One region of the Thermovirga lienii genome, then DNA from elsewhere that is predicted to be linked to it. Evidence: riboswitches for the same ligand, from Rfam matches in the RefSeq annotation. Region 1 holds a riboswitch; the other holds the start of a gene.

Evidence for each region. Region 1 has a riboswitch for thiamine pyrophosphate ahead of thiC (phosphomethylpyrimidine synthase ThiC). Riboswitches for the same ligand answer to the same signal wherever they lie in the genome.
Region 2: another riboswitch for thiamine pyrophosphate. It lies ahead of thiT (energy-coupled thiamine transporter ThiT); the one in region 1 lies ahead of thiC (phosphomethylpyrimidine synthase ThiC).

The regions. Positions count from the first base shown of each region.
Region 1 covers NZ_DAITZW010000029.1:3,141-13,672, forward strand. Annotated here, with positions in the region: gene V7Z69_RS07670 (hypothetical protein) at 1-507, shown strand, start outside; gene V7Z69_RS07675 (B3/B4 domain-containing protein) at 608-1,327, shown strand; gene V7Z69_RS07680 (diguanylate cyclase) at 1,361-2,773, shown strand; gene V7Z69_RS07685 (GGDEF domain-containing response regulator) at 2,817-4,118, shown strand; gene V7Z69_RS07690 (PilZ domain-containing protein) at 4,195-4,623, shown strand; gene nhaC (Na+/H+ antiporter NhaC) at 4,686-6,158, shown strand; gene V7Z69_RS07700 (sulfide-dependent adenosine diphosphate thiazole synthase) at 6,215-6,994, opposite strand; gene thiC (phosphomethylpyrimidine synthase ThiC) at 7,017-8,294, opposite strand; TPP riboswitch at 8,385-8,480, opposite strand; gene V7Z69_RS07710 (DHA2 family efflux MFS transporter permease subunit) at 8,524-10,074, opposite strand; gene V7Z69_RS07715 (HlyD family secretion protein) at 10,212-10,532, opposite strand, start outside.
Region 2 covers NZ_DAITZW010000013.1:11,502-22,033, forward strand. Annotated here, with positions in the region: gene V7Z69_RS05165 (hypothetical protein) at 1-1,456, opposite strand, end outside; gene V7Z69_RS05170 (ATP-binding protein) at 1,638-2,441, shown strand; gene V7Z69_RS05175 (type 1 glutamine amidotransferase domain-containing protein) at 2,402-2,914, opposite strand; gene V7Z69_RS05180 (nitroreductase family protein) at 3,037-3,552, shown strand; gene gyrA (DNA gyrase subunit A) at 3,648-6,095, shown strand; gene V7Z69_RS05190 (phosphatidylserine decarboxylase) at 6,102-6,734, shown strand; gene pssA (CDP-diacylglycerol--serine O-phosphatidyltransferase) at 6,718-7,449, shown strand; gene thiT (energy-coupled thiamine transporter ThiT) at 7,521-8,021, opposite strand; TPP riboswitch at 8,114-8,221, opposite strand; gene V7Z69_RS05205 (threonine synthase) at 8,352-9,434, shown strand; gene V7Z69_RS05210 (fumarate hydratase) at 9,468-10,322, shown strand; gene V7Z69_RS05215 (Fe-S-containing hydro-lyase) at 10,336-10,532, shown strand, end outside.

The sequences.
Region 1 (10,532 bases):
TGTTTAGGTGAAGATTCGGCCGCTCCTGGCAAAGTGCTAGTCTTCGAGGCCAAAAAGGCCTCAGGGTACAACCTGAGGAAGATAAAGGACGAGCTGGACAGGGCAAAGAAGAACAGGGGAGCAGACATAGGAATTTTTGTCTTCTGCAAGGGGTATGAGCCTCCGGAAGTGGGGGACTTCTACAGGATGGGTAGCGATTTCGTGGTCACGGTGGATGAAGAGGCTCTTGCTTCAGAAAGGTCTGTCATATTTTTGGAGGCGGCCTACAGGATAGCCCGAGCGATGATTGCCACGAGGGTAAGGGAGGAGGAGAAGAAGGCCATAGACGAAGGCTACATAAGAAGCGAGATGGAGAACATAATCAAGGCCTTGGAGAGGGCCTCCGATATCCTGACTAAGGTTGGGACCATTAGAAACAGCGCAGATGCCATAGAAAAAAACGTAGACAAACTCCAGGAGAGCATTAGGCGCCACGTGGAGAACATACAATCCCATCTGCCCCATTGAGGTGTCATTGCAAAAGGGTTGTAAGAAGTAGATTTTTTTATATATAATTCATTCAATTGTTGATATTAGGATAGTGAAAAGCTAGAGGGAGTGAGGGCTGTTGAGGATAGAGATAGCAAAAGAGGTGTTCGAATCATACCCCAATTACAGGCGCTACGTAGTACTGGCCAAAGGAGTCGACAATTCAGGGAAGGACGAAGAGCTGGAAGGGATGCTCAGGGAAAAAGAGCAGGCTGTGAGAAGCTGTGAGGATCTTTCAAACTACAAGGAGCACCCCAGAATTTTGGTTTGGAGAAAGGTCTTCGAGGACATGAATTTGAACCCCAACAGGTTCCCCCCATCCATAGCGAACCTTGTGAAGCGGGTCAGATCTGGCAAGGATCTGCCCTTTGTCAACAAGTTGGTTTGCATATTCAATATCGTAAGCTTAAAGTATATAGTGCCTTGTGGAGGAGATGACCTGAGCGTCGTCAGGGGTACCTTGCTTTTGGGGCAAGCCGCAGGTGATGAGACATACAACCCCCTTGGTAAACCCCAAGAAACAGAAACCCCTGCACCTGGGGAGATAATCCTTTACGATACGGGCACCAAAGATGTTTTCTGCAGAGGCTGGTGCTGGAAGAACGGCGATTCAAGCAAGATAACGCCCGAAACTAAGGTTGTGGCCATAAATATAGACGCCATGATGGACGTCGTCCCTCAAGAGGAGCACCGAAGAGCGGCTTTTGAAGTTGCCGAACTGGTGAAGTCCAAGTGCGGCGGTGAAGTTGACGTGTGGTTACTTTCGCCGGAAAAGAGGTGGCTTGATATTGAATTTTAGCCTTCTCGTGGCTGGCGATGTCAGGAGTTAGCCATGAAGTACTCTTTCTTGCGCAGGTCTTTGATATTCCTTTTTTCCATTTTAGCGTTGGAGACCTTAATTATATTGGTAGTTTGTGCAGCTATTTGGAGTCAATTCAACCATATGGCCTCTGAACGACATAGGACTCTACAGGAAAACATAGGGGTAGTCCTGGAGGAGGTAAACAACGTATATGACTTCGTGGCCAAAGATTATTCTTGGTGGGACGAGATGGTGGAATTTCTTTCCACTGAAGACCAACTTTGGGCTGCGGATAACATTGCCCTGGATAGTTTGCTTTCTCAGTATGTGGTTGATGGGATAGCGGTGGTGAATAGAAGCGGGAAAGTAATATTTCAAGACGGCGTAGCAACTGATGCCCTGCTTGAAGGATACATAAGGAAGTTAAACTTCAAAAAGCCTGAGTTTAAGAATTTTTATGGAACGTTCGGCGACAATACTGCCTTGTATTATATTGCTCCAATTCAACCATCAAGGGATGTGGAGCGCAGGAGTGTTCCTCAGGGGTATCTGTTTGTGATAAAAGTTATAGACGCTCATTATTTAGGACGATTGGCTCTTTTGACCGATTGTTCTGTGACCTTAGCGGCAAAAGAGCCTGAGCCCCAGCTGGGGCTTATTTCGGTGCCCCTCAGGGGCGACCATGGAAAACCAGTGGGTTATTTGGTGTTGAGGAAGTTTGATCCCTTGCTTTCTGTGGGCAAGGAGCTTCTAGTAAGCCTTTCTCTTATAGCTTTTGGGACCAGTATTTTCTTTGGCCTATTGATCATTGGGTATGTTTACTTTAGGTTCATCAAGCCCTTAAAGGATATGGGAAAAGCTTTATTGGATAAGGACCCAGACCAGATTAGCGGCTATGCAAGAAAAAGAGGAGAGATAGGAAATATAGCTGATGCGGTAAGTCGTTTCATAGAGTACTTCAGGGTGGATCCTCTGACTGGACTGAGGTCTAGACATGAAATGGAAACCATACTGGAACGATACATAGAGAGGGCAAAGGATCAGCATTTTTCAATAATTATGGCCGATCTTGATAACTTCAAGGATTTAAATGATACTTACGGTCACAAGGTGGGGGACGAGATCTTGTCGAAGTTTGGGCTAGTAATTAAAGACTGTCTTCGAGTGAGCGACTTGGCTTTCAGGTACGGTGGGGAAGAGTTTTTGATAATCCTTCCAGGGGCAAGTATTCATGATGCCGCTGCGTGTGCAGAGCGCATAAGGAAGAAATTACAAGAGATAAGCGTATGTGAGGGAATAGAGATCTCCGCAAGTTTCGGAGTTGCGGAATACCAGGAGAACGATACAGCTTCCAGCCTTCTTGAGCGGGCGGATAGGGCCCTATACAGAGCCAAAGCTCAGGGTAAAAACAGGGTAGAGGTTTTGGTTGGTGTTGATACATAGGGATTTTTGATTTTTTGGATGAGGCATAAAGACGGTGGATAGGATGATAGAAGTTGAGCGTGAAACCAGAGGCCAAATAATAAAAAAGGTGCTACTTGTAGAAGATACTCCTTTTTATGTCAGGATCGTTGAGAACCTGCTGCCAAAGGATGCTTTCATCGTAATTACGGTTCCCTCTGGAGAAGAAGCCATAAAGAGAGTTTTCGAAGATAAAGATATAGCTATAGTTTTAATGGATGTTGTCCTAAGTGGGCAGCTCGACGGAATCAAAACCGCACAGGAGATCCTAAAGGTTAGAGATATTCCGATACTCTTTCTAACATCAAGTACAGATCCCAAAACTTTGGTGAGAATAAATAGCTCAGGAGCTTACGGATACATACCCAAGGGCACGGAGGGCGTATCTCTTCTTTCCAATGTAAATATGGCCCTTAAGCTTCATGAAACCAGGCTTAAACTGAAGGAAAAGGAAGCCACTCTGAGGGCCATAGTGAACATCGTTAAAGATGGAATATTGTTGTTAGACCAAGCGGGAAGAGTTTTGTTTTTAAATCCTGCAGCGGAAAAGATATTTGGTTATACCAACAGAGAAGCCCGAGGAAAGGGTTTGTTTTCTTTGCTGGAACCCGAATGGATTCTGGATGTGACATCTGGAGACGAAGTAAAAAGTGGAGAACTGGAATATTCAAAGCACCTTGAAGGGAAGGAACTAGAAGTAAAATTTAAGCATAAAAGGGAAGAAAGGCCGATCTTTGTGGATATGACCTTTTCTTTGTTGAAAATAGAGGAAAGATCCTACTATGTTGTAGCAGGTAAAGATGTGACCAAGCATAAAGAGCTACAGGAAAAATTGTTATATCTTTCCATAACAGATCCCCTCACTGGAGCATATAATCGAAGGTACACGGAACAAAGGCTACAGGAAGAAATGGAACGTTCCAAGCGGATGAGGACTGTTTTCTCTGTGATAATGTTTGACTTAGATCATTTCAAACGTGTAAACGATGAGTTTGGCCATGATATAGGGGACGAAGTGCTTAAAAGGGTGACGGATGTAGTAAAGAGGAGGATTCGTAAGATTGATACTTTGGGACGTTGGGGTGGGGAAGAGTTCTTAGTTATTTTGCCTGGGACAACGTTGGAAAAGGCCGTTTTTTTAGCGGAGGAGTTAAGAAAGAAAATAGAACAGGAAGATATGCCCTTCGATGGCAACTGTACTGCCAGTTTTGGCGTTACAGCTTTCCTTGAAGGGGAATCGGGCAAAGATTTGATAAAAAGAGCAGATGAAGCTCTATACAAGGCTAAAAATGAGGGCAGAAATTGCGTAAGATATGCAATTTATTAGTATAAGTACGGTGGTGTAGATGGCGTTTTTTGTTAATATAGAATAAAGCTATCTGTAACGGTGAGGAGTGGTCCGAATGGTGTCAGAGGATATGAATAAACCCAGTGTGGAAGATCCCTCTAAAAAGCGAAGGTATGCCCGTGCGCCCTTCGAAACCAAGGCAAGCGTTGGCCCTTCTCCTTCAGGCCCTTGGATAGAGGCCCAAGTCATGGATATAAGTTTTGGAGGGGCGCATGTTCGCTTTAAAAACGACGAGACCATAGTGAAAGGTGAGCAAGGTGAGGTCTGCGCGGTAAAGTTTCACGCGAAGGGCGAAGACAAGGTTTACGTTGGAAAGTTGGCCTGGGTGACTAAAGAGGAAACTCCTGATGGAGTAAAGATGGTTGAGGCAGGGGTGAACTTCGGAGAGCTACCGTTGGAAAAGAAGAACGAAATACTCAAGGTGTTTATGTGGACCAAGCTGGAGCAAAATTCTCAGAAAGAGAAAAGCCAAGAAAATCTTTAAAAAATTCAATAATTAAAGCGTAAAAGGCAAAATGTCCCGTCGCCTTCCCAAAGGGAGGGTTGATGGGACATTGTGATTCTGATATCATACCTCCGGCGCGCCAGTATACTGTACATAGTATATTGGAGGTGGAAGTTTTGGAGTACCAGAAGCAGAATGAAAAGAAGCTGCCCCCAGTAGGTTTGTCAGCAGCGGTTATCGCTATCTCAGCCTTCGTCATTGGTTTTTCCGTCCTCAAGTTGAAAGTGGATGCCCATATCCCTATCCTCATTGCAGCCATCATATCTGCCCTTTGCGGCATGCTCTTTCTAGGAAAGAAGTGGGACGATCTTCAGGAGGGAATGCTCAACGGCATTTCTTTGGCTCTCTTGCCCATCGTGATACTCATGATGGTGGGTGTGGTAGTCGGTGTTTGGATCCAGAGCGGAACCGTGCCAGCCTTGATCTATTATGGCCTCAGGATCCTCTCTCCCAAGATCTTCCTCGTAGCGGCTCTTCTGTCGTGTTCCGTTGTCTCTCTTGCTACTGGAAGCTCATGGACCACCGCGGGAACTATAGGAGTGGCTTTGATGGGAATCGGATCGGGCCTTGGAATTCCTGCCCCCATCACTGCAGGAGTGATAGTCTCTGGGGCTTACTTTGGTGATAAAATGTCCCCCCTTTCGGATACCACGAACCTGGCGCCTGCCGTCGCAGGAGGAGAGCTTTTCGATCACATAAGGGCGATGCTCTGGACAACCTTGCCAACCTATTTGATCGTAATAGCCGTTTATACTTTCATGAGCATGAAATTTCATGGCCAGACGGTGGATGCACAGGCCGTTGAGACTATAAGGACCACTCTGGCAAGCCAGTTCAATCTGAATCTCATGACCTTGCTTCCCCCTGTCCTTGTAATATTGCTGGCTGCCAAGAAATTTCCTGCGATACCGGGGCTTATCCTGGGAACCTTGGCAGGAGTGATAGTTGCTGTGGTCTATCAGGGAGCATCAGCGGCAGACCTCATCACTGCTGCCCACTATGGATATGAATCCTCCACCGGCGTAGAAGCTGTGGACAAGCTTTTGACCAGAGGCGGACTGGACCACATGATGTGGACCATTTCCTTGATAATCTGCGCTTTGAGTTTCGGCGGCATCATGGAAAGGTGCGGCTACTTGGAAAGCCTTCTTAACGCCCTGAGCAGGATAATAAACAACGTCACAGGGCTTATAACCACTACTATCTTCTCCAGTCTATTTGGTAACCTCTTCCTTGGAGACCAGTTCTTGGGCATTGTGGTTCCGGGCCGTATGTTCAAGCCGGCCTTCGACAGGTTGAACCTTGCCCCTAGGATGCTTTCCAGGACCTTGGAGGACTGTGGAACCCTTACGTCTCCTCTGATACCTTGGACGGCCTGTGGCGGCTACATGTCAGCCATGCTCGGAGTAAATGCCTTTTCCTACGCACCCTACGCAGTGCTAAACTGGCTCAACCCCATAGTGGCCATAGCTTTGACGTTCTTCGGCATAGGAATCTTCTATAAAAAGGACTAAATAATCAGCAAATATAGAAAAGGGCCGGCTAATTGCCGGCCTTTTCTATTTTTTTGCTATTTTAAACGTTGTGATATTAGTGCGGCTACCTTTCGGCCAGAAAGTAGCATGCCTCCGAATATGGGACCCATCCTGGGGCCGCCGAAGGTAGCGTTGCACGCCATGCCGGCAACATAGAGACCTGGGAAGACTTCCTTGGTGTTTTCGACGGTCTTCTTTTCCGCTTCGTCGGGGCACATGAACTTCTCTCCTTCGATGTCTCCAGAGGGGGTCATAAGTTTGCCAGGAGCTTTCTTGGCCACCATGTGCACTACCTCGGTGTCGTGTCCTGTAGCATCTATAACGAAGGAAGCCCCTATTGAAAGGGGATCCACATGAAGCCCCGACATCTCTACGGGAGTCCAATTGATGACCAACCCCGTGATGCGGTCACCTTCAACGGAGACATCTTCTGCGCTTATGCAGTTGAAGACAGTAAGTCCTGCTTGGATGGCCTTGCTAGTTATGGAGCATACGCTCTCTATGGCATCCGCAGTGTAGTATCCAGCATCTTCCCACGGTTGGACTTGCACACCAAACTCCTCCAGGATCTCCTTTGCGTCCTCCTGCACGACTATTTCATTGAAGAGCATTCCTCCTCCCCACATGCCTCCTCCAACGCTCAGCTTGCGCTCAAATAGTGCAACGCGGTGCCCTTCCTTTGCAAGATAGTAGCCTGCGACAAGGCCGGAGGGACCTCCTCCAACTATGGCTACGTCCACCTGGAGATGGCTCAGTATCTTCTGATAGTACCTGGTTATAATTGCCTTTGAGATAATCTTTTCGTCCAGCTTCATTTGTCCATCCTCCTTTTGGGTTTCAGTCTTCTGTACGGCTTAACTTTACTGCGCAAAGCTTCCCACACATGGTGCAGGCCTCCTTGTCTTGGGCAATGTGAGCCCTACACCTTAAAAGTTCTCCATCCAGGGCTTGTCTTGCCATTTCCTCCCAGTTTAGGTTTTGCCTTGCTACGGACATGGCCCTGTCCCTTTCTATGGCGCTTTTGATACCCTTTGAAACATCCCCTACGTGCGCAGCGATCCTTGCAGCCATCACGCCAAGATATACGTCCTTTTCATCGGGCAGCCCAAGATGTTCCGCCGGGGTCACGTAACACAAGAAGTCCACCCCTGCTGCGGCTGCTACGGCTCCTCCAATGGCTGCTGTTATGTGGTCGTATCCCGGTGCTATATCCGTCGGAAGGGGGCCCAACACGTAGAACGGGGCTTCGTTGCACAGCTTTTTCTCGAGTCTTACGTGAGGCTTTATGTGCTCCAGGGGTACGTGGCCCGGGCCTTCTATTATCACCTGGACGCCTTTTTCCCTGGCTCGTTTGGCAAGTTCCCCAAGGATCAAAAGTTCGCTTATCTGAGGCCCATCTATGGCATCGAGCACCGTTCCTGGCCTGAAGCCGTCCCCCAGGCTCAGTGTCACGTCGTATTTGTGGGCAATCTTCAAAAGTTCATCAAAGTGTTCATACAAGGGGTTTTCCTTTTTGTTCTTCCTCATCCAACGAAGAGTTATAGAGCCACCTCTGCTGACGCAGGGCATTATGCGTTCCGCGTACTTCAGGCGAGCAGCGGTTTCCTGGGTGACGCCACAGTGAACCGTTATGTAGTCCACTCCCTGGAGGCACTGTTGTTCGATGGAGTCGAATATCATCTCCTCGGTCATTTCCTCCACATTGCGGCCTTTTCTGGCCATCTCTGAGGCAATGCCGTATATGGGAACGGCTCCCACCATGACAGGAGAGTTCTCCAGAAAGAACTCCCTTGCTTTATTAAGGTCCCCTCCAGTTGAAAGGTCCATTACGGAGTCTGTTCCAGCTTTGATGGCCGCTTCCAATTTCCTTTTTTCGAAGTCAAGATCTGCCTTTTCATCGCTGGTTCCTAGGTTGGCGTTTACCTTGGTTCGAAGTCCCTTTCCTATGGCCTTTACGTTTTTGACTGATCTGTTTTTGTTCTTGGGTATGACCACCCAGCCATTGGCGATGTAATCTCGTATCTCCTCTGGGGTAAGTTCTTCGCCCTGGGATGCTTCCACCATCTCCTTGGTGACTATCCCAGCCTTGGCGCTTTCCAGTTGGGTCTTTGACATGCTCTTCCCTCCTTCATCTTTTCGGTGGAGGGGCAAGTGAAAAGGAAAAGAAAGAAAAGAAAAAGCCGCCCACGGCGGCAGAGGAGTTGTTTCCCTTTTCTTGCCATTCCCTCCGCCAGTATTACCTGGATCAGGTTCAAGGGGTACCTTCTCAGCCCCGTTTTTGGGGCGCCCCCATGGCCTCTGGTAATCGATTAAAGGTTTATCACTTGAGGAGCCTTTTGTCAAATCATTCCATTAAGCTTCTTATTTCCTTCCCTCCTTTGGGTGATCGAAACAAAAACACCAATGGGATGCATGCAGCGAAGAGGAAGACCCCGAGCATGAAAACGTAGTTGTATCCTATGACTGCAGCCTGTTGGGTTAAGAGTCTCTCCAAAAGCGCCAGGGCCTTTTGATGGGCCACGCTCTCTGGTATTCCCTGGGAGGTGAGCCCAGAAGTCACTTTTTCGAGCCATATGGACGTTTTAGGACTGGTTATAGTAAGATTCTCCGCCAGGACGGCCCTGGCAGTGATGGTTGCCCTTTCAAGGTACGTGGCAGCCAGTGCGATGCCCACGCTTCCGAATATGGTCCTTACCAGGTTGAAAAGTCCCGTAGCGGCGTTCATGTCCTTTTCGTCCACTGTGGCAAGGGAAGCGGTGCTTAGGGATACGAAGATTATGCCGAAACCCAAACCCTGGATTAACTGAGGGATAAAGAGGTCCTTCACGCTGGTTTCCACTGTGAGTCTTGCCATGAAAAAGAAAGAAACGCTGCACAGGCCAACCCCTGCAAGAAGCATCTTCCTTGGGCCAAGTTTCTGGTAGAAACGGCCGGCCAATGGCATGGTTAGGGCCATGGTCAGGCTTCTAGGAAGCATGGCTATCCCTGAGTCCACCACAGGATATCCCCTTATCTCCTGTACGAAAAGGGGCAGCAGGAAAAGGCTACCGAATAATCCCATGCCCAGGAAGGTGGATATGGATGTTCCTGTGGCTAGGGGGATGTTCTTGAGCACCCGTAAGTTGACTGCAGGTTCCTTCACCCTGAGCTCCCACCATACGAAGAAGGCCAAGGCAAAGAAGGAGACCAATGACAATTTTACTATGAAGGCAGATTGAAACCAGTTGTGCTCTTGTCCTTTCTCCAACATTATCTGGAGGCACGATAATCCTATGGTCATGGAAACCAACCCTAAGGCGTCTACGTAGCCTTTGGTTCTTTTGAGGTACGGGGGGTCCTTTATGAACATCGGTATGAGGATCATGCTGGCTATTATGGCTGGAACGTTGATGTAGAATATCCAGGGCCAGGAGTACGTGTCGGTGAGCCATCCACCAAGGGTGGGGCCTATGGCTGGGCCCAGGATAACCCCCATGCCGAAGATGCCCATGGCCTTTCCATGCTCCTCCGGGGGGAAGGTCTCGCGGATTATGGCCTGGGATATGGGAATTAAAGCTCCCCCTCCAATTCCCTGAAGCACCCGGGAAAAGATCATGAACGAAAGGCTTCTGGCAAGGCCACACATTACTGATCCTATCCCGAAGAGCACTACGCTCCAGAAAAAGTACCTTGCCCTTCCAAACCTTGAGCTCAGGAAGGCTATGGAAGGCATTACAACTACATTTGCGAGCATATATGCAGTGGCCACCCAGGTTATCTCGCTGGTGGATGCCCCTAGGGTACCCCTCATGGAGGGCATGGCAACGTTCACAATGCTGCTGTCCAGCGCCGCTATGAAGGTGCCCAATATGACAGTAAAGGTTACGAGCCATTTGTTTCGTGGTTCATAAGACATTTACACCAAAACCATCCTCACTTGACTTTGACGGGAGCCACCACGGAAAGCCCCGGTCTTAGGGGGTGCTCAGGGTCCATGGGAGAGTCGATAGCTATCCTCACCGGTACCCGTTGAACTACTTTCACGAAGTTACCCTAGGCGTTCTCCGGAGGAAGCAGGCTGAATACTGCTCCTGTTCCAGGCTGGAAGCTCTCCACGTGGCCTTTTAACGTCAAGCCCGGATATGCGTCCACTTTTATATCCACATCCTGGCCGACTTTCATCTTCTCGGTCTGGGTTTCCTTGAAGTTGGCGGTGATCCATATGGGGCCTTCTTGAACGATGGCGAAGGCAGGCTGGCCCGCAACGGCAAGGTTGCCTACCTCAGCCTGTTTTTTCGCTATGGTTCCATCGATCGGAGAAAGCACTTTGGTTCGCTGCAGATCCAGCTTGGCCTCTTCTAGGGCGGCCTGGGC
Region 2 (10,532 bases), on a different contig from region 1:
CCACGTTGGCATCTGGGGGTTCAAGCAGTGATGAGACCTCTCCTTTTCGTAAATAATTTTTAGGTCCTTTGCCGAGGAAACGAGCCTTTGCTTCCTTGGTCGCCGTAATTTTGGGCGGCAAAGGCTCTTCCAGTGTAATTGTCCTGATAATCTTTCGCTCGTAGATCCTTCCGTCCTCCGCAACGGCTATTAGCTTGTAGGAGGTGTTCCCTTGGCTAAGGGAACCATTATCGGATATCCATAGATTGACTTTGAGCGTTCCGTCGAAAGGAATGGATACAGCGCCTCTCTCGTTGTTGATTATGTTCCCTTGACTGTCTGTTACGCCTATCAACCACTTTCCGTTTTGCGGAAGGGTGTCCCACTCAGAGGTTTCGTCGTCTCCCCTCACTATGAAGCTTATGATCCTATTTTTCCCTTTTAGCTCGGCTTTGATAAGCCAATCAGGTTCTCCATCCCCTCCCAGGGTCTCCCCTTTATTGGTTATATCCACCTCTGAAGGAGTGTAAAGCCAGGCAGAAACTATGGTTTCGCTGCCTGGAGTTGACGAAGGCTGAGAGTAGGGTGGGGTTGAACCTCTTAGGGTGGTCCCGTCGTTTAACTTTACAATTACTTCATAGCTGGTATCGCCTCCGTTGACCGATCCATTGTCGGAAAACCAAAGATCCAAGGTTGTATCGCCTTCGACGGTGAAAAGGACGCTGCCATCGCTCCTGTTTTTTATGTCTCCATCCTTTACCACACATATGCCCCAGATGCCGTTCCCAGGAACGGTATCCCATGCGGACGATGTTCCGTCCAAATTTCTGACCACGATTTCTGTTACGACGGATATTGCATTGAACCGCACTCTGAAATGAGCATCCCTGAAACCGTCAGGTTGGATTACTTCGCTCCGCCGTGTTAGGTCCTGATTGCCTATGCCAAGGTTTACCACTTCCATTGGGAAGGTCTCTCCTGGGGGAGATGTGCCTTGTTCCTCAACGGCTACCCTGCCTTTGGCAGTGCTTCCATCAAGAAACGTCACGGTCACTTCGTATTGTTGGCTTACAGAGAAGGCTTCTCCGTTATCTGCAATGTAAATGTGCAGGGTTAAAAAGCCCAAAAAGGGCAGAAGGGGCACGCTCCCTCCCGGCTCCATCAGAATCTCTCCCTTTGAGTCCTGAATAAGCATTTTGTTGCTTGATCTTCCCCACGTTTGGCCTGTACCTAGCGCTCTTATCTCTACATTGGACAGGGCACCTATCCCCTTGATAGATACCACGAAGTGAGCCTCCGGGGTTCCGTCTGGAGATTTGGTCCCGTCAAGGGAAATAAGGTCACTTGACATGTCCGAGAAACGGAGGCTCTCTATTTCTCCCATCGCCCCAAAAGCGGGAAGAGGAGCGGCAAGGAGCGCTACTAACAACAGCAAAACAGGTATCATGTATTTTGTTCTTGGGTGATTTGACTTCATTGCTCAACCCTCCTTATCGTTCGAATGACACAGTTTATGCAATTGATTTCAATCTCTCTAGTATTATATCACTTCAGCAAGACAAAGGCATGAGGGGCTTTTGTTTTTACTCTTCGTGTGCTATTATCCTTCGGGGCTAGAGTTCTACCCGGCATTTTCCTTTCTGTGTGAGGTGCTTCGGTTGGGAAAGGTCATAGTATGTGGCAAGGGAGGTAGCGGCAAGAGCACCGTTACTGCTCTGCTTGCTCGTTATTTGGTTGTAAGTGGACGGTCCGTATGTGTGATTGATGCAGATGAAAGCAATACCTGTCTTTATAGGATGGTTGATCTGCCTCATCCCGGACGGACTTTGGCTGAGGAGCTCGGTGGCAGGCCAGCGATAGTCAAAAACTGCTCCTCTGTGTGCTTTGACGAGACTAACTTTCCCCAAAAGCTGCACGTAAAAGATTTGCCCTGCAGTTGTACAAGCTGCAGGGATAATTTATATCTTGTCTCCATAGGAAAGATAAAGGAGATGGGAGAAGGCTGCTCTTGCGTCATGACTGATCTTGCCAAACAGTTCATCTCAATGCTTTATGCAGGAAGCTGGACGTATTTGATAGATACAGGCTCCTCCATGGAGCACATTGGCAGGTCGCTGTACGATGTGTGTGATGCCTTTTTGATGGTTATCGACGGGACGTGGGAGTCTCTAGAACTAGCCGTCAAAATGAAGGAATTCGCTGAGAGGCTGAACAAAAAGATATATTGGGTTTTAAATAAGGTAAAGGACAGTAATTTGACTTTCATGGCAAAAGCCTTGGAGGAAAGGGGCTTGAAGCCCCAAGGGGTTGTTCCCTATATATCACTCTTCGAGGAAGCAGCCCTAAGGGGGAACCCCTTGCCCCTTCAGAAAGAGGTAATAAGAAACATAGAAAGCCTGGCTTCTGCCTTGGCCTTTGGTTCTCAGCTTGAGAGCGCTTTTATCACTTCTTGCATGAAGTAGGGCAGATCCGAAGGTTTACGGCTTGTTATTATATTTTGAGAGTTTACAACGACCTCGTCCACCCACTGAGCTCCTGCGTTCTCCAGGTCATCTTTTATGCTCGGATAGCTGGTGACCTTCCTGCCTTGGACTATTTTTGCCGACGCTAGAACGCTTCCTGCATGGCATATTCCAGCTACAACCCCTCCGCTGTCGTAAACTTGGTTGACGAGCTCAAGGATCTCCTTGGATAACCTAAGCTTGTCGGGCGCCCATCCGCCGGGGATTATTATGCCCCTGAGCATCTTGCCCTTCAGGCGTTGGGGATCGTATGTTGCCTCAATGGTGGTTCCGTACTTTCCTCGGTAGAGCATGGGAGCAACCGGAGCAACAATCAGGGGTTCAAAGCCTGCCTCTTGGAGTCGGTAGTAAGGGTACCAAAACTCTATATCGTGAAAATCATTTTCTACAAGAATACCTATCTTGTTTTGCATGTTATTACCTCCTTCTAGTAATTTGTTTAGTTGTTTACCTGGATATTATAGCACCACGCTTGTGTCTGTTTGTATGGTTTATAATAAACCAGACGAAAGGTTTATGTGGAGGTTTGAGTACTATGAACGAAACGATACAAAACATACTTGCCAGAAGAAGTATAAGACGATTTCAAGAAAAACAAGTGGAGAGAGAAAAGGTTAAACTGATAGTGGAATGTGCCTTTGCTGCTCCAAGTGCTGGCAACAGCAGGCCGGCTCATTTTATTATAGTGGAGGACAAGAAAGTGCTCCGCTCCTTGGGAGAGGCTCATCCCTTCGGCAAGATGCTCAAAGCTTGCCCATTGGCGATAGTGGTGTGCGGAGATCCGACGCAGAGTGACCTCGCGTCCCTCTATTGGGAAGAGGATTGCTCTGCTGCCATGGAAAACATTCTCTTGGCGTCCCAAGCTTTGGGATTGGGTTCTGTGTGGCTGGGAGTACAGCACAATCCCCAAGTGGAATTTGCAGTGAAGGAGATCCTAAGCGTACCGTCTCATATAAAGGTCTTGGGAATAGCTGCAATAGGATATCCGGCAGAAAAAAAGGACCCACACGAGGGGATATTGGACGGCAAGGTCCACTTAAATAAGTGGTGATCCCGGAAAAAATGTAGCAAATTCATAAATCTGGGGGTACAATAAAAAATCGTGCCCATAGATTGATCGTTGCTATTAAGAAGGAGAGGTAGATTATGGAAAGGAATTCAGGAACTCTTCCTTTTGGCAAAGTGGTTCCTTTGCCCTTGGAGGAAGAGATAAAACATAGTTATCTGGATTACGCTATGAGCGTAATAGTGGGGAGAGCGCTTCCTGACGTCCGCGATGGGCTTAAACCCGTCCAAAGGCGGGTACTTTATGCCATGCTGGAATTGGGATTGAGGCACACTCAGCCCTTCAAGAAATCGGCCAGGGTCGTCGGTGAGACCATGGGTAAGTACCATCCCCATGGAGACTCGGCAATCTACGACACTATGACCCGAATGGCCCAGGATTTCACCATGAGGTATCCCTTGGTTGACGGACAGGGTAACTTTGGCTCCGTAGATGGGGACCCGCCAGCGGCCATGAGGTACACAGAGGCTCGCCTTTCCTTTATGGGCGAGATGATGCTTTCGGACATAGACGAAGAGACTGTGGACTGGGGGCCCAACTTCGATGATTCTCTCCAGGAACCATTGACCCTTCCCACCAGGCTCCCCAACTTATTGATAAATGGAAGCACAGGAATAGCTGTGGGTATGGCCACGAACATCCCCCCTCATAACCTAGGAGAGGTAATTGATGCTTTGTGTTATCTTTTGGAGGAACCTCAGCCGGAACTAGACGAGATATTGAGGAGGATGCCTGGACCAGATTTCCCTACAGGGGGAATAATCCTGGGCAGGGACGGGATAGTCGAGGCGTACCAGACGGGAAGAGGCAAGATAACTGTAAGGGGCAAGACTCACGTTGAAGAGGGCAAGAGAGGGAAAAGCGCCATAGTGATAACCGAGATTCCGTACATGGTCAACAAGACTAGCCTACTTGAGAACATAGCAAAGGGAGTTCAGAACAAGGTCCTTGACGGTATAACTGACCTTAGGGACGAGTCGGACAAGAGGGGTATAAGAATAGTATTGGAGTTGTCCAGGGATGCAGATCCCAACTTGACCCTGAGGCAACTTTACAGAAGAACTCAGCTTCAGACGACCTTTGGCATCATCAATTTGGCTCTTGTGGACGGGGAACCTAAGGTTCTGTCCATAACCCAGATGCTAAGCCTTTTCCTGGATTACCGGCGTAGCGTGGTTAGAAGGAGGACGGCCTACCGGCTGCGCAAAGCTAAGGAGAGGGCTCATATAGTCGAAGGGCTTCTTAAGGCCATAGACATGATAGATGAGGTTATAGCCCTCATAAAAGGATCAAAGGATACCGCAGAAGCCAGAGCGGGCCTGATAGAGCAGTTTGGTTTTACCGAAGCCCAGGCACAGGCCATTTTGGATATGCGCCTTCAAAGGTTGACAGGTTTGGAGAAGTATCGCCTGGAGGAGGAGCTAGCTGGACTTTTGGCAGACATATCAAGATACGAGAGCATCCTCTCCAGCGCAGCTGTGCTTGATGAGGTGGTCAAGGAGGAACTCCTGGAGGTGAAAACCAAGTTTGCCGATAAGCGGCGAACGGAGATCATGAGCGCTGAAGAGGACGTGGAGTTCGAGGATCTGATTCCTGAAGAAGAGATAGTGGTGATACTTTCACGGGATGGCTATATCAAGAGAATGCCCCTTCAGACCTACCGCTGTCAGGGTAGGGGTGGCAAGGGCGTCAAGGGTGCAACGCCCAAAAGCGGTGATGAAGCCGCGATCATCACCGTTTCCTCGACCCACAGGGATATATTCCTGTTCGCCTCCCGGGGCAGGGTCTACGCCATAAAAGGGCATGTCCTCCCAGAGCCGAAAGTTGGCAAAGGAAGGCTGGTGAGCAATTACATAAACCTTGATGCAAACGAAAGCATAGTCGCCGTTGCGGACAGTAAGCTCAAGGGGGCAAAGTATGTATTTTTCATAACGGAAAAGGGGACAGCCAAACGTTTGCCCGCAGAGGAACTAGTGAACCTCACAAGAGCAGGAAGGATAGTGCTTTCCCTTGGAGAAGGGGATAAGATAGCCCGCGTGCGGTTTACATCAGGAGAGGATGAATTGCTCTTCGTGACAGCTCATGGGAAAGCATTGAGGGTGAAGGAAGATGAGTTCCGTCCCATGGGGAGACAGGCTAAGGGAGTAAGAGGAATACGTCTGGCTTCCGGTGACATAGTAGTGGGTTGCGATGTTATAAAGGAGGGCAAGCAGACCTTCCTGGTCAGTGCAAAAGGAGTAGGCAAGAGGACCGAGTACAGTGAGTTTACCTGCCACCATAGAGGAAGCGGTGGGGTAAAGGCAATGTCCATATCTGATAAGACCGGCCTTTTGGTGGGCTCGTGGAGCCTTGCTCCCGAGGACGAGGTTATGCTCATGACGAGCATGGGAAGAGTTATAAGGCTGGACGCAAAAGATATCTCCATCTTGAGCAGGGTGGCTACAGGCTACAGGGTCGTAAAGCTCGAAGAGGGCGACGAGGTAGCGGATGTCAGCGTGATACACGGCAACGAAGATGAAGGAGAATAGTTCGCCATGAAGATTGCTTCAGAGGGCAGGGCCAGCATCCTTGTTGCGCTGGCCCTCTGTCTTGGTTTTTCGTTTTTAAACATATATTTGGCTGCACTTTTCGGTGTTGTAGGTCTTTTTTTGCTCTGGTTTTACAGGGACCCTGAAAGAGAAGCTCCCAACATTGAGGGCGCTTGGGTCAGCCCAGCCGATGGTAAGGTTGTGGAGATCGAAAGGGCTTATCACCCCTTCACGGGGGAAGCGTGCAAGGTGGGTATCTTCATGTCTCCTCTTGATGTCCACGTGAACCGGTGTCCTTACGATGGAGATGTTGCCTTTCTGGAATACGCTCCCGGCAAGAAATGGATGGCCTTTGAGCCCAAGGCCTCTGAGCTGAACGAAAGATTTTACGTGGGCCTTGATACTAAGCGAGGCAGGGCCATGGTGGTTCAAATCGCGGGCTTTTTGGCCAGACGAATAAGTTCAACGGTAAATATGGGCGAAAGACTTAAGCGTGGTGACAGGATAGGTATGATAAAATTAGGTTCTAAAGTGGACCTTTACCTGCCCGATGGCGTCAACCCGGTGGTCAAAGTCGGAGATAAAGTCAAAGCAGGAATATCGATAATAGGAGAGGATAGCTTTGAGGAAGAGGCGTGAGAAGATACCCTTCAGGAAGTTGGTACCGAACATGATAACCAGCGGCAACATGCTGTGCGGCATGTTGTCCTTGGTTTTGACCTTGCACGGCCATTATGTTCCCTCGGTGATTCTCATATACATGGCCGTGGTTTTTGATTTCATGGATGGTAAGGTCGCAAGACTAATGGGTGGTAGCAGCGCCTTTGGTGGCGAGCTGGACAGCTTGGCGGATGTGGTAAGCTTCGGTGTTGCACCTGCTATGTTGATATATGCCTATTATTTGAGAGGCTTCGGCGGAGCGATGGGCGCCCTTGCGGTTGCTTTTTTCGCTCTCTGTGGGGCTTTGAGGCTTGCTCGCTTCAATGTGGAGCATGCCCCAGGGCCGTTCAAGGGACTCCCAATACCTGCTGGAGGACATTTTCTGGCTTCCTTTGTCTTTGCGGGTGTTGAAGTGCATCCTGCTGTTATGGCGCTTATAGCTGTGGGCACTGGCCTGCTTATGATATCCTCTGTGCCCTTTGGCAACTTGAAAGGGATAAAGAAAGGTTTTCTGAATAAACAAAAGGCCGCTTTTCTTTGGGTTTTAGCTTTTTCTCTTATATTTGTGCTGAGGGAAAAGGCCCCGCTAGCTGGTATAGGTATTTATATCGCAAGCGGTTTCGTTGGCATAGATTGGAGTAAGTGGCTGAGTTGCCAGGAAGATGAGGCTTATACGAGAAAGAATAATGATTGAATGGGAGTTTTAGTTCTCTACGAAGGTGATGGCAAGAAAGGGGGAGGCAAGATTTGCCTCCCCCTTTCTCTTTACAGATTTTTGAGCCGTGGCCATATCAGGTAGGTTAAAATTACGGCCAGTACCAAGTTTGGGATCATGTAGCTTCCGTTGTATACTGCGGAATAAACCCAGACGTTGGTTCCCTCCGGGGCGTAGCTTCCGAAGAAGACTACTCCAGAAAGGAGATGACACAAAAACCGTAACCCTGATCCTAAGGCCAGCCCTCCCCAGAGAGGTTTTTTGATGAGGGCTGCAGCCCCTAATGCGCCGAAGGCCAAGGGGTAATCCAAGAGGGCTTGCACTGGATGTACCACGTAGCCACTCAGGATCAGCTGTAGTATTCCTGCGATGGCTCCAGCGCCCACTCCAGCCTTCAGCCCCCTGCGCAGTGCAAAAAGGAGTATGGGCACGTTTTCCAAAGTCACTGAGCCTCCTTGGGGCATGTGCCACAGCCTCAGATACGAAAGGGCCAGGGCGAAGGAAGCGGCAAGGGCTCCCTCTATTATGAGCTTTATCCTTTCGTCTTTCACGGGGAATCCCTCCTTTCTCATAAGGGCCTTATGGCCTTGTCTAGGGGGGAACCATCCAAATCATGCTTGAAGGGGTTAGGAAGATAAGGTCGGTGAAAAGCGATGCAATTTCCTACGCCGGCATGACCCGGATCAGGTTCAAGGGGTCGAGAATACATCTCCTCTCAGCCCGCATATGGCAGGCTCCCCCATTGCAAAGCAATTTATAATCCTAAAAATAAATAATGTCAAATGGCTAAGTTAAGCTGAGGTGTATAGTGATTTGCTGTGGTATATTTATCCCCGTAGCCTTTATATAGAAAATCTACTTCAGAGATGGTGGTTTAAAATATGGGACTTAGGATATATTGCCCCGAGTGCGGCAAAAGTTATGAACCTCATTTAAGACCTCCGAGATGTTTGTGTGGTAAGCCTCTTTCTTCGACTACTGATTGGCAGACCCTGGATATGGATTCCTCAAAGAGGGGTATATTCCGCTACTCATCAGCGCTGCCCCTAGTGAATGAAGATCTTTCCATGGGCGAGGGTGGGACCCCCTTGATTCCTGCCTTGGGGAGAGAGAATTTGTTCTTGAAGCTGGATTTTCTGTGCCCCACGGGCTCTTTCAAGGATAGAGGGGCGGTCATGGTAGTGGCGGATGCCGTCGAAGCTGGTTGCGATAGTTTAGTCATAGATTCCTCTGGCAACGCAGGAGCCTCAGTTGCAGCATACGCTTCCAGGGCCGGTATAAAGGCTCATGTGGTGGTTCCTAAAGGAACGTCTGAGGTGAAGAAGAAGCAGATTGCTGCCTTTGGAGCTTGTGTTGTAGAGGTGCCTGGAGGAAGGTCTGAAGCGGCAAAGAAGGGGTTGGAGATGGCCGAAAAGATGTTTTACGCCAGCCATGTATGGAACCCCCTTTTCTTAGAAGGAACCAAGACACTGGCCTTTGAAATCTGGGAGCAGCTTGGAGGGGTGGCGCCCGATGCAGTTTTGTCTCCAGCTGGCAATGGAACCATGCTCTTGGGGCTCTATAAAGGTTTCAGGGAGCTTATGAAAAGATGCTTAACGAAAAGAATGCCTAAGATATTTGCTGTGCAAGCAGAGCAGTGTAGTCCTCTTTACAATGCCTTCACCAGACAGAGGAAGAGAATAGGCAAGACTATTGCGGAGGGTATAGCCGTCTCAGACCCGCCTAGGCTTAACGAGATGCTTAGCGCTGTGCGTACTACTGGCGGAAGGGTAGTGGTGGTCTCTGAAGAAAAGATAGCAGCTGAACAGGTTAGGTTAGCCAAGGAAGAAGGATTATTGGTGGAGCCTACCTCGGCTGTAGCACCAGCGGCAGAGGGCATCCTGAGGGAGATGGGCCTTATAAACCCCAGTGACTTGGTAGTTATTCCTCTTACCGGTTCTGGCATGAAAAAACCTCCAGTATAAGAGGTTTGGATAATCAGGAAGGAGAGTGAGCCTGTGAACGTCAGGGAGATACATGTGGGTATGATAGAGGAGGCGGTCAAATCTCTTTTTTTGAAGGCCAATACGTCTATTGGCCAAGATGTATACAATGCCCTTATGGACATGAAGGACAAACATGAGAGGTCTCCTTTGGGCAAGGACATATTGGACCAAATTCTGAAAAACCACGACATAGCAAGGGACAAAGGGATAGCCATGTGTCAAGACACGGGGATGGCAGTGGTCTTTTTGGATGTGGGGCAAGACGTTCACTTTGTAGGAGGTGCCTTGGAGGAGGCCGTTAATAAGGGAGTTAAGGGAGCGTACGAGGAGGGTTATTTCAGAAAGTCTGTGGTATCCGACCCCCTCTTTGACAGGAAGAACACCGGCACCAATACCCCAGCAGTCATACATACCAGGATAGTGAAAGGAGACAGAGTGAAAATTCTTGCCATGCCGAAGGGGTTCGGTAGTGAGAACATGAGTGCCCTCAAGATGCTCACTCCCGCTGCAGGCGTTGAAGGGGTGAAAAAGTTCGTGGTCCAAACGGTAATGGAGGCTGGGCCTAATCCCTGTCCACCAACCGTTATAGGAGTAGGGATAGGAGGTACCATGGAGCAGGCGGCATTGATAGCCAAGAGAGCCACAGCCAGGCCAGTAGGATCACGTAATGAAGATCCCCGCTATTCTCGACTTGAAGAAGAGATATTGAAAGAGATAAACGATCTAGGCATAGGACCTGGTGGACTGGGAGGAACGACCTCTTGTCTTGCGGTTCACATAGAGTTTGTTCCGGGACATATTGCTGGAATTCCTGTTGCGGTAAATATTTGCTGCCATGCCTGCAGACACGCAGAAGTGACCATTTAGGGGGGAGATTTTCGTGATAGAGACCATAGAGATTAAAACGCCAATGGACGATGAGCTCGTGATGCGCCTCAAATCCGGCGACCGGGTCCTTATCAGCGGAGACATTTATACGGCGCGGGATGCAGCTCATAAGCGCATGATCAAGGCCATAGAGGACAAAGAGCCCTTGCCTTTCGACCTTAAGGGTCAGGTCATCTATTACGTTGGTCC